3 linked regions of the Stieleria varia genome follow. The main gene of each other region encodes a partner of the protein of the gene in region 3 in a complex. Links are inferred from orthologs where the notes say so. Each region holds a gene or a part of one and is shown on either strand. Other genes may lie near its edges.

The links.
Region 1: rny (region 3) and Pla52nx_RS05445 share a complex: the UniProt entries of both Bacillus subtilis proteins name them as parts of the possible RNA degradosome complex. The link is inferred for Stieleria varia from one-to-one orthologs.
Region 2: rny (region 3) and pnp share a complex: the UniProt entries of both Bacillus subtilis proteins name them as parts of the possible RNA degradosome complex. The link is inferred for Stieleria varia from one-to-one orthologs.

The regions. Positions count from the first base shown.
Region 1 is NZ_CP151726.1:1,550,008-1,554,671, forward strand. Bases 682-3,568 are described here. They hold Pla52nx_RS05445 (6-phosphofructokinase), read right to left. Parts: upstream 2,771-3,568; coding sequence 1,592-2,770; downstream 682-1,591. Other genes in these bases: Pla52nx_RS05435 (acyl-CoA desaturase), read right to left, coding at 682-961; Pla52nx_RS05440 (hypothetical protein), read right to left, coding at 1,301-1,549; Pla52nx_RS05450 (TrmH family RNA methyltransferase), read left to right, coding at 2,971-3,568. Also shown: more of Pla52nx_RS05435, read right to left, coding at 1-681; more of Pla52nx_RS05450, read left to right, coding at 3,569-3,816; Pla52nx_RS05455 (hypothetical protein), read left to right, coding at 3,826-4,656; Pla52nx_RS05460 (hypothetical protein), read left to right, coding at 4,661-4,664. UniProt on the Bacillus subtilis protein: Catalyzes the phosphorylation of D-fructose 6-phosphate to fructose 1,6-bisphosphate by ATP, the first committing step of glycolysis.
Region 2 is NZ_CP151726.1:8,913,663-8,918,402, forward strand. What follows is about bases 1,626-4,588. They hold pnp (polyribonucleotide nucleotidyltransferase), read right to left. Parts: upstream 4,269-4,588; coding sequence 1,983-4,268; downstream 1,626-1,982. Other genes in these bases: Pla52nx_RS30205 (PVC-type heme-binding CxxCH protein), read left to right, coding at 1,626-1,733. In the rest of the region: more of Pla52nx_RS30205, read left to right, coding at 1-1,625; rpsO (30S ribosomal protein S15), read right to left, coding at 4,594-4,740. UniProt on the Bacillus subtilis protein: Involved in mRNA degradation. Catalyzes the phosphorolysis of single-stranded polyribonucleotides processively in the 3'- to 5'-direction. Necessary for competence development in Bacillus subtilis.
Region 3 is NZ_CP151726.1:221,219-225,864, forward strand. Bases 982-3,850 are described here. They hold rny (ribonuclease Y), read right to left. Parts: upstream 3,283-3,850; coding sequence 1,681-3,282; downstream 982-1,680. Other genes in these bases: Pla52nx_RS00915 (sugar phosphate isomerase/epimerase family protein), read right to left, coding at 982-1,621. Also shown: more of Pla52nx_RS00915, read right to left, coding at 668-981; tRNA lysidine(34) synthetase TilS, read left to right, coding at 4,063-4,646. UniProt on the Bacillus subtilis protein: Endoribonuclease that initiates mRNA decay. Initiates the decay of all SAM-dependent riboswitches, such as yitJ riboswitch. Involved in processing of the gapA operon mRNA, it cleaves between cggR and gapA.

The sequences.
Region 1 (4,664 bases), 1.3 Mb from region 3 along the record:
CCGTGCGGTAGTCAACGACGTCCCAAACCAAACCCACCGCACGCATCAAACGAATGGCTTGCCAGGTGATGTCAAACTCCCACCAGTGGTGACCGTGCTTGGCCATCCGCGGATAAGCGTGGTGATTGTTGTGCCAGCCTTCGCCGTACGCGATGATGGCAACCAGCCAATTGTTTCGGCTATCGTCAGTGGTTTCGTAGTTGCGATATCCCCACATGTGCGACCAACTGTTGACCAACCACGTGGTATGCAAGACGGCGACCAAGCGAACGAACATGGCCCAGACGAGCATGGACCAACCCATCGATGATCCGCCGATCGCGTATCCGATGCCGAACAACGCAAAGCCGACCATGATGTGCAGTGGCAAGAACATCACGTCCAAGAAACGCATGCCCTTGTCTTTGTACAAATCGGGAACCCAACGCATCAGGTAGCCTTTGCGGTCACCGTTGTGTGTGGGGTAAGCCAGCCAGATCATGTGGCTCCACCAACCGCCTTCATGTGGCGAGTGAGGATCACCTTCCAAGTCGCTGTGGGCATGGTGCTTGCGGTGGTCAGCCACCCAGTCCAACGCCGAGCCTTCGCCGGCAAGCGTTCCGATGGTGGCAAAGAAATACCGGACCCAACTGTATGTCTTCATGCCGGTGTGCGTGAGCAGTCGGTGATAGCCGAGGCAAATGCCCAAGCTGCCCGTGACCCAGTGCAGGAAGAGAGCGACGCCCAATGCGGTCCAAGTGAATGTGAACGGTGCAGCGGCAAATACGACCACGTGTGCCAAGCCCAGCCAGCCAATGGCCCACCACGACAACACACCCCGCTCGCGACGCTCTTCCCCCGTCGGGTGGGCGTTCTCGGGCAGCTTCTTTTCTTCAATATTTGGATTCACCTGACGCCCGACGCCGGTCTTTCCTTTCCGGCGTGTCTTTTTGGTTTCAGGTGCTTCGATTACGGTTGCCATCTGGCATTTTCCTTCAAACGAATTTTTCAGGTGTCGGAGTCCTCGTCGCTCCGAGATGCGAGAATCCTATCGAAATCGCAAGCCCAGACTGTCTCAGGAAATACATAATGATGTAACGGTCCTGTAAAACTCTGCTTTCCTCCCTCTACGGCGTGGACGAGCCCCCTTCGTGACGAGCCAAAAACAGCCCCTTTTGCCCTTTCCGGGTGCGACAATTCGTTCTCAGCCTTGCTATCAAGGGCGTATGGCGCCACCGAACTCTTGGTAACACGTCCATGCTAGGCGGGACGTTCTGGATCGCGCCAGTGGCTGATGAATCATCCGGTCGAGCAGTAATCGTTACAGTCGCATGCAGACGGCCAACTCAACGTGAACGGATCGACCGTCAGAAGCGGCGAGACAGGACGGCTTTCCGGCGGAAAGATCGTACCAAACCGCTGTACCACTGCCACCGGTGCCGATGATTGAGAATGCCGGCGAGAGTGGACCTGGCGGTCCACTCGACGCTGCGCCGAGCGGAAGGAAATGGAGTTGTTCGGCGGAACGTTCGACCCTCATTTCCTCTTGATCGAATGGTTTTTCAAACAAGCGATCGGCTGTTATCTCTTGAGATGACGGTCGATCGTTTTTTTATTCGGCGTCATCCAAGAACGGATTGGTGTAGCCCGGTGTATCGCCAAGGCAGATCCCCATTCCCCGCGCCGTTTGCACCGTGGAACCGTGCGGATCGACTGTGCGAATGTTGTGCACCGCGTCGGCGATCGCCACGCTGGTGATTGCTGGCGGATCACTGCAGACCATTTGACCGAAGCGTTTTTGATAGACCAGACGCACCGCGTGGGCTCCGTATTCACTGGACAGCACGCGATCAAATGTTGTGGGGCCGCCGCCACGTTGCAAATGGCCCAAGACGACACAGCGGACGTCTTGCTCGATCATCTGGCTGAGTTGATCGGTGACGACGTGGCCGATTCCACCCAGTTTGACTTGCAGATTTCCGCCGGAATGAGAGTCCGTGACCATCGCTCCGTCCGGCAACGTTGCTCCTTCGGCCACCGTGATCAATGTAAAACTTTGTCCCATCTCGGTGCGTTCGCGAATCTTGGCGATGATGTTTTCGTATGTCCAAGCGACTTCCGGAATCAGGATCACATCAGCCCCACCGGCGATGCCGCCGTGCAACGCAATCCATCCGGTGTGTCGCCCCATGACTTCCAACACCATCACACGACCGTGACTTGCGGCAGTCGTTTGCAGTCGATCCAACGCGTCAGCGCAGCAGAGCACGGCACTGTTGAATCCGAATGTGTAAGCCGTGCATTCCAAGTCGTTGTCGATGGTTTTGGGGACACCGACAACGGGCAAGCCGGCTTCGTGAAATTGCAACGCCGTCGAGAGCGAGCCATCGCCGCCCACAACGATCAATCCCTCCAGCTTCAGCGTCTGGATCGTCTGGGCGACTTGCTCGATGAGTTCCGGCATGATCTCGGCTCGCCCGCTGACTCCTGTCCGAGCCCCGAATCGGCCTTTGTTGGTCGAACCAAGAATCGTGCCGCCCAAGGTCAAGATTGCCGACGTGTTTTCACGGGTCAGCACTTGGTAACGGATCGGATCCACCATGCCTTCGAAACCGTCGCGAAATCCGACCATGTCATAGCCGAGCCAAAACGCGGTCTTGGTCGCCGCCCGCAAAACTGCATTCAAGCCCGGGCAGTCGCCACCAGACGTCAAGATTCCGATCCGCGGACGATCGCCTAAGCGGTCGCGTCCGTAAATATGAATGCCGTTCTCGATCGTTACGTCTAACACGCCAAATCACCATCGGTTACGAATGCAGCGTCGGTCATGAATCAAACTGGAACGCCACCAGTCTTGAACAATCATGTCCTTTGCGAAAGGGGGACATGCGAAAAGAGGAGCACGGCTCAAGCTGTCGACGGCGATGGAGTATAACGTCTCGCACGCTCTCCACCGTTGCATCAAACCCTCGCAATCCGTCGTCACTTTCAATGCCACTGATCCCAATTGAACGGCCCGACGATCCTCGTTTGCAGCCGTTTCGTGACTTGCAGCATCGTGGGCGCAATGGCGAAATCGCCGCGACGGACCAACTGTTCGTTGTCGAGGGAAAGTTTCTCACGGAGCGATTGATCCGGTCTGATCACGAACTGCACAGCATCGTCATCGAAACGGGGCGTGAACTCGATGCACTGAAGGATGTTCCGGATTCCGTTCCCGTGTTCCAGATTCCGAGCAAAGCCATTCGAGAGCTGGTCGGATTTGATTTCCACCGAGGCGTTTTGGCCTCGGGGATTCGCAAGCCGTTTCACTCGATCGATGAATTACATTTGCCGGATTCCGATTCGAGCGAAGTGCGGTTGTTGTTGGCAGCGATCGGGATTTCTGACAAAGAAAACCTGGGCAGCATGCTCCGTACAGCCGCAGCATTGGGCGTGAACGAAATCATCCTCGGCCCCGGCACCGTCGATCCGTATTCTCGCCGTGTGATGCGAGTCAGCATGGGGACCGCGTTGGTGCATCGTTTCTACGAATTGAGTGAACCCGAGGGAAGTTTGCAGTCGCTCATCGGGCGAGGTTTTCGAGTCGTTGCATCGACCCTGGATAGCGATGCCGCATCGATCCAAACGTGGCGACCAGACGATCGTCCAGTCGTACTGATGGTGGGCAACGAAGCAAATGGATTGCCCGATCGATGGCAGCAATCCGCCAGTGATCGCGTTCGGATTCCGATGAAACAGTCCACAGACAGTCTAAACGTCGCGGTTGCTGCAGCGATTCTGATGCACACGTGCACGCAATCGTCGCGAAAACACAAGTCCAAGTCGATCGAATAGAATCCTGGTATGAAATTCTCGATCCGCATGTTGCTCGCCGTCACGCTTCTGATCGCGCTGGTCATTGTGCTCGTTCGTGCGTACTCGTCCCTTGCCTATGAAGACGCCAAGCTCCAGCAGACGATCGCCCAAACGGAGACGCTCAAAGCGAGGTTGAGCGTATATTCCCTTTCTTTCGAGCAAGTGCAGCAGTACCAGGCTGACGAGTTGAAAGTGGCCTCCGCGATTCACGATCGTGCGGTCAGCCATTTTCGAGACTTGCAGGAACAGTATCGCGTGATCAAACCGAAAGACGACGACACGTTTTCTTGCCGACTGGTTCCCGAGTTGGATTCGGATGACCCAGGGTACTCCCGCGTCACCTACCGATTGCACGTGCCGAAGAATCGCAAGGTTTGGCTCAAATCCTGTGTGACCCGTCCGGGAGTCTATGGCTATCATTTGCGCAGCACAAAGGATTTTCCCGAAGTGTTGCGTGTGGCATCGATTTCACCTGCTGGCCCATTCGAAACACAACTTGAACCAGGGTTTCACACGCTGACGCTGCGATATTCGCGATCCGATCAAGCAGACGGGCTAGTGAGCCTATTGCTGGACGAGGCGATTCTGTACCAGGCGAGTCTTTCCTCTGAGTCATTCCGATACAGCGGAGCGTCCTACACCAGTCCAAGAACGCAGTACGATCTTGGAAAGGATCAATTGCTGCCATGGCTGGTTTCGTTGAGACTGAAAAAAGAGGTTCCCGGTCAGACGTCGGAGGATGTCGAGTCGACGCACTTTTGGCTGGACGATAAGTCGTCGGCGTATGAACCTTTTCCATCATCTGTCGACAGCGAGTGAATTGATGC
Region 2 (4,740 bases), 8.7 Mb from region 3 along the record:
GAGCTGACCTGCACACGATTCCTCTGGCGGACCTGCTGACTCGCTTGCAACATCCCAACAAATGGGTTCGCAAACGTGCGGTGTTGGAACTCGGCTGGCGTGAAGAGCGGTCCGCGCTGGACACGCTGGTTCAACAGGTCAACGCGACGCAGAGTAATCCCGGTGACACTCACGGAACCCTCGAATCACTTTGGGCCATCAACCTGCTGGGCGGGCTGAATCGTGAGCGAGCTGAACATTGGATTTCTCACCAGGATCCAGACGTTCGACGTTGGGTTGTGCGTTTGATGGGAGATCGGAAAGAGCCGATCAAGGGTCTTGATTCGATGGCGGCGAAGGAAACGAACGTCCAGGTCCGTAGTCAGCTCGCCGCGTCGGCGAAGCGGTTGCCCGCGGACGCAGCCTTGCCCATCATTGCCGCTCTGCTGCGTCACGATGGAGACATCGACGACCCACACATGCCGCTGATGATTTGGTGGGCCATCGAAGCGCATGCCGAGCGATGGGACTTGGTTCGCGAAATGCTGGAAGCACCAGACGTTTGGCAGTTGCCGCTGATACGGCAAGTCGTCCTCGCACGATTGATCGGGCGATATGCGGCATCCGCTACCCCGGACGAATTGCAATGGTGTGCGGAACTGCTGCAGCTCGCACCGGATGCGGAGTCCAAGACTCAACTGTTGGTCGGGTTGAGCCGGGCCTTTGAGGGCCGCTCGATCCCCGTGCTGCCGGACGCATTGCAGGCTGCCTTGCAAGAGAGCCAAGAGCGTCTGGGGCAGTCTGGACTCGTGCTCGCGATCCGCCAAAACAACGACGCCAAGGCCAACGAGATCGTGAGAACGCTCAGCGATCGTAACGCGGACTTAACGTTGCAACTCAAACTCGTCGAGACGCTTGGCGAAGTCCCGATGCAGGCAACGCAATCTGTTTTGATCGGTTTGGCGACGGGGCGAAACACAATCGAGCCCGCGTTGCAACGTGTTGCGATCGCATCGCTCGCCAGCTACGACGATGCATCGATCGCCAATTCGTTGATCGCAGCGTTCGGCAGTCGTATCTCCGACGAGCACGACCTGCGTTCCACCGCGTGTCGCACTTTGGCCAGCAGACCCGGCTGGGCAAAGGCTTTGCTACGAGAACTAACAGAGTGGCGTTTGCGAGTCGATCAAGTTCCCCCAGATGTGATTCAACAGCTGCGATCCTACGACGACCCCGAAACGGTTGCATCGGTCGAGAAAGCGTTTGGCAAGTCCGTCACGACGGCTTCGCCGGAGAAACTAGCCGAGATTCAACGACTGCAAACACTCGTTGCCGACCATAGCTTGCAAGGCGATCCTGCTGCCGGAAAATTACAATTCACACAGCGATGTGCGACGTGTCATCAGTTGTTCGGCGAAGGTCAGAAGGTCGGACCGCCGCTGGACGGTTACGAGCGCGGCAGCACGCGATTCTGGATTCACAACATGGTCGATCCGAGTTTGGAGATCCGCGAAGGATACCAGTCGTACTTGGTCCTGACCCTCGACGGTCGAACGGTGACGGGAATGATCGCCGCACAAGACGAAACGACGGTGACGTTGAGGACGGCCAAAGGGGAAACGCAAAAGATCGATCGCGAAAAGATCGAAGTCCTGCGTGCGCTGCCTGCCTCGTTGATGCCCGACGGGCTGCTCAAGGACGCCAGCGAGCAACAGATCCGCGACCTGCTGGCGTACCTGATGTTGGGTGCGTGATCGTCGCTCGACTTTCCAAGTCGATGGCGTCAATCTGCTGGGCGTCGTGTTGATGATGGATTTAGGCGCGAACGAGCCCTACCGCTGACGCGTCACGACGTTTGGTGGTGTGATGCGTAGAGAAGCTGGGGTATGTCAGCCTAGAAAGGCTGACGTACATTTTGAGCGACGGAGAGAACCACACAATAAAAATAGCGGCCTCGGTGAGAGGCCGCTATTGCAATGGAATCTAAGTCTCAGAGTGGATGCTTAGCGACGACCGCCGCCGCCACCGCCGCCGTTGCCGCCGCGACGTCGGCCGCTGCCTCCGCCGCTACCGCCTCGGCGTCGGGGACGATCTCCGTCGCCTCCACCGTCGCGGTCACCGCGGTCTCCACGGTCACGACCACCTTCGTCGCCGCCTTGCTCGGCGACCATGGCGGCAATCTCGTCTTCTTCGCCCAGCTCCTCAAGTGCTTGGCGGCGACTGAGCTTCACGCGATCGTGCTCGTCGACATCGATGACCAGAACCTTCATCGCGTCACCGACACGGACCACCTTGTCGATGCTGCTGATGTAGCCGCTGCTCAGTTCGCTGATGTGGCACAGGCCGTCGCGGCCTGGCAGGATTTCGACGAATGCGCCGAAGTCCTTGATGCTGCTGACGGTTCCTTCGTAGATCTTTCCGATCTGAACCGTCGCCGTGCAAGCTTCCACTTGTCGCATCGCGGCTGCGGCCGACTCTTTGTCTTGACCGGCGACCAGCACGGTGCCGTCATCGTCGACTTCGATCACACATCCGGTGGATTCTTGGATGCCACGAATGTTCTTTCCGCCGGGACCGATCAGGGCACCGATCTTGTCCGTCGAGATCTTGGTTCGCAACAAGCGAGGCGCGGTCGGAGCGGTCTCGCGTCGAGGACGTGGGATCGTGGTCAGCATCTTGCGCAAGATCTCGATCCGAGCCTCACGTGATTGCTTCAGCGTTGCGCGAATGATGTCTTCGCTGATCCCAGTGACCTTGAGGTCCAACTGAATTCCGGTGATGCCGTTCTGCGTTCCGGCGATCTTGAAGTCCATGTCGCCGAAGTGATCTTCGGTTCCCAGGATGTCGGTCAGCAGGACCCACTTGTCTTCCGTTTCACGAACCAAACCGATGGAGATACCGGCGACGGGATTGCTGATCGGAACACCCGAAGCCATCAGGGCGAGGGTCGCACCGCAAACCGATGCCATCGAGCTGCTGCCGTTGGACTCGGTGATGTCGCTGATCACGCGGATCGTATAAGGAAAGTTTTCTGCGGCCGGCAAGACCGGAGCGACGCTTCGCTCGGCCAAGCAGCCGTGGCCGATTTCGCGACGGCCAGGTCCACGGATCGGACGGCATTCGCCGACGCTGTAGGAGGGGAAGTTGTAGTCCAGCATGAACTTCTTGCTGTACTCTTCTTGCAAGCCATCGACACGTTGTTCGTCGCGCTGGGTTCCCAACGCGACCGTGATCAAAGCTTGAGTTTCACCGCGTTGGAACATGGCCGAACCATGGACGCGAGGCAGCAAGTCGGTTTCGCAGACGATTTGACGCAAGCTGGCGTTGTCGCGTCCGTCGGGACGGGTGCCGGCGAGGATCAGATCGCGGACGACCTTTTCCTCCAAATCGTGCCAAATGCTCTTGAAACGCTTTTCGCAGACAGCGCCATCGGCGTTGGGGTCCGGGATGACTTCGCCCATCGCACGGTCACGCAACGCACGCACGGCGTCGGCGCGATCTTGCTTGCCGGAGGTCTGCTGTGCGGCTTTGAAATCGTTGTAGTACGCGTCGGTCAGACGCTGCAGCAGCCCGTCGTCTTCCGGCGGGGTGTACGGGGTTTTGGTCGGATTGACCCTTTCGTACAGCTCTTGTTGCAACGCGATGACTTCGCGAATCATCTTGTGAGCGAACTGAATCGCTTCCATCATCTCGTCTTCTGGCATTTCGTGGGCAAAGCCCTCGATCATGGCGACTTGCTTGCTGTCACCACTGACGATCATGTCCAGTTCGCTGGACTCCAGTTCGTCGTGCGTCGGGAAAACGATCAGCTCGCCATCGATCTTGCCGACTCGTACCGAAGCCAGGGGGCCTTGGAAGGGCAGCGGGCTGACGTGCAGCGCCGTGGAGGCACCGTTCATTGCCAAGACATCGCCGTCATGTTGCTGGTCGCTGGCGACCACCATGGCTTGGACCTGGACTTCGTCTTTGTAGCCGTTGGGCCACAGAGGACGAATCGGGCGGTCCATCAAGCGGGAGCTGAGGATTTCCTTGGTCGTCGGACGGCCTTCGCGTTTCAGGAATCCGCCGGGGAATTTGCCGGCTGCAGCGAATCGTTCGCGGTAGTCACACGTCAGGGGAAAGAAATCCAAGCCGGGGCGGGGGTCGCTCGACGCGGCCGCGACCAACACGACGGTCTCTCCGTATTGCACCAACACGGCTCCTGCCGCTTGCTTGGCCAATTGGCCGGTTTCGAACGACAGGACTTGGCGTCCGATTTTTCGTTCCACTCGAATTTTGTTTACAGTCACTTTCAATTACCTTTTTCTACCTACAAAACGACATTCACAATCAATGTCTCGCTAATCAGAGGCTGCGGATCTCCATCGACACTCAAAACGGCCAGAGGGCCGGAGAAAGCAAGAGATCTTTGCACGCCTCTGCGAGACGCATGCTGCCGGGAACCACACGGTCCACACAGCAGCGACCAACCAAAACGCTGACGAGCATCACACCGCTCGCTCAGCGATACGCGGGTGGCCACAGTTGGCGGTCAGAGAGAAAAAAGAGGCCGCGGCCGCCATCGGGACGGTTCGTGGCAGTTCGCCAATCGTCACGCCGATGCGGCCTGTCGGGCTATTTTCGGATGCCCAGTTTCCCGATGATATCGAGATACCGTTGCGGGTCCTCACCCCGCACGTAATCGAGCAACCGTCGACGACGGCTGACCAAACCGAGCAAACCTCGGCGGGAGGCGTAGTCCTTGCGGTGAGTCCGCATGTG
Region 3 (4,646 bases):
GCGAGATTTGGATTTACCCGAGTCGATGCTGGCGATCGAGACCGCTCCGCATGACTGGTTGTTTGAGCGAGTGGCCGCGGTGGTGCATCACGGGGGCTGTGGAACGACCGCCGCTGGACTTCGCGCAGGTCGTCCCACGATCATCTGCCCATTCTTTGGTGATCAACCTTTCTGGGGCCGCATCGTGCACGGATTGGGGGTCGGGCCCAAGCCAATACCACAACGCAAACTGACGGCGGAAAAGCTTGCGGCGGCAATCCGATCGACGCTCAGTGACAGTACGATGCGATCCAAGGCAGCCGAGTTGGGGATGAGAATACGGAGTGAAAATGGCGTCTCCAACGCGGTGAATTTTATTCAGCAGATCCCACGTCCGACATAGGTCGTGGGAGTCTTCTGCTGCATCCGTTGGCAACTGGATACTCAGTGCCGAGGCCAGCGTGGCCATGATGTCGATTTGGGACACCAGGGCGTTGCACGTCGAACCGGGCTGCGTCTTTCCTGGCCAACGAATGATGTACGGCACGTGGTGTCCGCCTTCGTAGATGTCGCGTTTGAGCCTGGGGCACGTAGGCGAGCCTCTCCGAGGCTCGCGATTTCGCGTCTCGGAGAGACGCGTCTACGTGTTGCGACGACGTGTTGCGACGACGTGTTGACCACGTGTTGCTTAGCCTTTCTTGGCGACCTTGGCGGCGACTCGTTCGAGCAAGGCTTTGGTCAAGCGGATGCCTTCGTATTCGTCGAGCTTGCCGCCTTCGTACTCGATGCCGACGTAGCCGTGGTAACCGTGTGAGAGCACGATGTCCATCATCTTGTCATAGTCCGTGTTGACTTCGTTGCCATCGGCGTCGAAATCATGCGTCTTGGCGCTGACGGCTTTGGCGTAGGGCATCAACTCCTCGACACCTTGGTAGCGATCGTACCACTCCGGGTTGTCGCCGCCGGAGATGCGGAAATTGCCAAAGTCGGGCAGCGTTCCGCAGTTGTCCATTCCGGTGGATTTGATCGTCGCGGCCAACCAAGCACCATTGCTGCTCAGACCGCCGTGGTTTTCGACGATCACGTTGAGTCCGTGCGGCTTGGCAAACTCGCTCAGACGTCGCAGTCCGTCAGCGGCCAGTTTCATTTGTTCTTCGTAGCTGCCGCGACTGCCCGCGTTGACGCGAATGCTGTGACAACCGAGGAACTTGGCAGCTTCCACCCACTTGTAATGATTTTCAACGGCCTGGGTGCGAGCGTTGTCGTTGGGGTCTCCCAAGTTGCCTTCGCCATCGCACATGATCAACAGGCTCTTGACCCCGAGGTCTTCGCATCGCTGTTTCAGATCCGTCAAGTACTTTTCGTCTTTCGCTTTGTCTTTGAAAAACTGATTGACGTACTCGATCGCGTCGATCCCGAACTCTTCCTTGGAAACGCGTGGGAAATCCAAGTTGGTCAAGTTCTTGGACGCATCTCGCAGGGTGCGGTGCAGCGACCATTCGGCCAACGAGATTTTGAAGGGGGCAGCGTCGCCGGCGGCTTTGTCGGCAAAACCACTGCGGGGCAGGATGCACGTGGCTGCTGCAGCGGCGGCGGTGACACGAATGAACTGACGACGAGAGGGTTGATGGGTTGGTTTCATGGAAGTGTTTAAATGGGATGGAAACAGGGGGTGGGATTTGGGACCGCAGTATTGTAATCCTACTTGGCGATCTCGGTGAACTTGGTCTCTCGCATCACGGTGACCTTGATTTCGCCGGGGTACATCAGCTCCCTCTCAAAGGCCTGAGCGATTTCGTGGCAGATCAATGCTGCTTTTTCGTCGGAGGCTTGATTGCTGTCGACGATCACACGGAGTTCGCGGCCGGCGCTGATGGCGTAGGCTTGCTGGACACCCTCAAAGCGTTTGGCGATGGACTCGAGTTCCTCCATCCGTTTGATGTACCGTTCCAGCGATTCGCGGCGGGCACCGGGGCGACTGGCGCTGCAGGCGTCGGCGGTGGCGACGACCATGGTGTAGGGGTGCTCGACGACGATATCGTCGTGATGCCCCAAGGCGGCGTGGACGACTTCGGGGCCTTCGTTGTGTCGTCTCAGGGTGTCGGCACCGATCTTGGGGTGTCCGCCCTCCAACTCATGATCGGCGGCCTTGCCGATGTCGTGCAACAGTCCGCAGCGGCGTCCCAGGTCGCCGTCCATGCCCAACATTTCCGCGATCATGCCGGAGATAAAGGCGACTTCGACGCTGTGCCGCAAGACGTTTTGGCTGTACGAGGTGCGAAAGTGCAAGCGGCCGAGCATTTCGATCAGCCGATCATGCAATCCCGGCACGTTGACTTCATCGGCCGCCTCACGTCCCTTTTGCATGATGAAAGCCTTCATCTGCTTGGTGACTTCTTCGACCACCTCTTCGATCTTGGCCGGGTGGATACGACCGTCGGCGATCATCTTGGTCAACGCTTGGCGCGCGATCTCGCGACGGACGGGATCAAACCCGCTGACGATCACAACGCCGGGCGTGTCGTCGATGATGACATCGATACCCGTTGCCTTTTCAAAGGCTCGGATGTTGCGACCTTCGCGACCGATGATGCGTCCTTTCATGTCGTCGGTCGGAACGTCCACTGTGCTGGTGGTCGAGTCGGCGGTGTGCGTCGACGCGAAACGCTGCATTGCGGTCAGCAGCATGTCACGACTTTGGTTTTGAACCAGTTCGGAGAGTTGTTTTTTGTGTTTGATCAGAGCCGACGCGCGTTCGTGCTCCAACTCTTTGGAAAGTGACTCCAGCAGTCTTTCGGAGGCTTCTTCGCGACTCATCCCACTGGCTTGTTCCAGCAAACGCTGTTGTTGCTGTTGAACTTGGCTCAGTTGCTGGCGTTGCTCGTTCACCTTGCGGAGCTGTGCATCGAGACGTTGTTGGCCGCTCTCCAAACCGCGTTGTTGCTTGCGGAGCATTTCCTCTTGGTTGTCGAGCTGTTCTTGGCGACGCTCCAGTTTTTGGTCGCGTTGACTCAGTATGCGTCGCGCATCGGCCAACTCTTTCTCGGCCTCGGTGCGTGTCTGCAGGGCGGCTTCTTTGCCCTCCAGGATGATCTGTGCCTTGAGCGTTTCCGCCTCGCGGTTGGCTTCGTCCAAGATCGCATCGGCCTGCTGTTGCCAACGGATCTTGCGGACTTGCAGTTTCCAACGTTGATAGCCCAGCATCAACACGGCGCCGGCGAGCACACCGGCGAGTGAATACACGAAGAAGTTATTTTCGATGGATGGCGCCAGCAGCACCGGAATCTTATCCGGTGCCAGCATCGCCATGAGTTCGGTGATGGTCATCTATTTGCCCTCGCTCAGGAGGACGCAGCGACCACTCGACGCAGTTGACGTGACCGTTTGTTCGACCGGCAGTCGGATGGATCGTTGACTTGGACATCAACGCGCGAGCTGTCCGGTCAACCGTGCCCAGTTCCCTTTCGCTGATCAACAGCGACAACACGCCTGATCCAACCATTGCTGATCCGACCATTGCTGATCCAACCACTGAACGGGGGCGAATCCCGTGCGCACCCATGCACGCTGCTAGGGTGTGGGCAACTCGACCCCACCGTAGTGCGATTGCGATCATCAGGATCCACACGCTGTTGACTCGGTCGTTCAATTGAATAGGAACAAGGATGGAGAAGTGATGAGATCCGGGCATCCATCACCTGGATCGTGGATAGGGAACGGTCAGGCAAAGGGAGGTATCGCGTCGTTGAACAAATCCTCTCCAGAACTGGCTTTCCAGATCAAATGGGGGCTTGGTAAACGGCACGGGTCGTCAGTGCAGAGAAAGCCGGTGTTTGAGTATCCGCCTCGCACCGGTGTCTCTGATGAGTGATTCTGGTCCAGAGGAGTAAGTTAAAAGGAGTGTATTGATCAGGGGTGGTGGAAAATCCACGACCCGATGATCAATTGCAAATGGTAGCAGATCTCGGGCCACCAGTGGGGTTCAGCGATCGCCAATGGACCGCGACAATCGGGTAACCTCGATGTCTGACAAACGCTAGTGATGCTACATTTCTGCACTTTCGCCCCCCATCGCTTCCTGAAATGACACGCTCCGAGCGGCAGGACTCATTTCCGCCCCACCCCGACACGCCGCCGGACGCTTGGGACTCGCTCGTGACGGAGTTCCGGGCCGCCTGGCCTGTAGGTCGTTGGGAAAGTGTCGGCGTGGTGGTCGGTTGCAGCGGGGGAGCGGACAGCGTGGCCTTGCTGAGGCTGATGGCGGCGGTGCGAAACGAAACGTCGTCGAACCCCAACTCGGGCTCCCGAGCGGCGACCGGGTTCCTGGTGGCAGCCCACTTTCACCATGGCCTGCGAGGGCATGAATCGGACGGCGACGCGGAGTTCGTCGCAGAACTTGCCCGCGAACTGGGATGCCGATTCGAACTTGCTCTCGGCGACGGAATCCACAGCGACGAAGCCAACTTGAGGGACCATCGGCGAGCTTTTTTGCAACGCACCGCCAGTCGCCGTGGTTGCCGTTACATCGCCCTGGCGCACTCTCTGGACGACAATGTGGAAACGGTGCTTCACCACCTGCTGCGTGGCTCCGGTCCGACAGGACTTGCTGGAATCGCTCCCTATCGCTCCTACGGACACGAACCCGAGCAGCAAGACCTCGTGTGGAT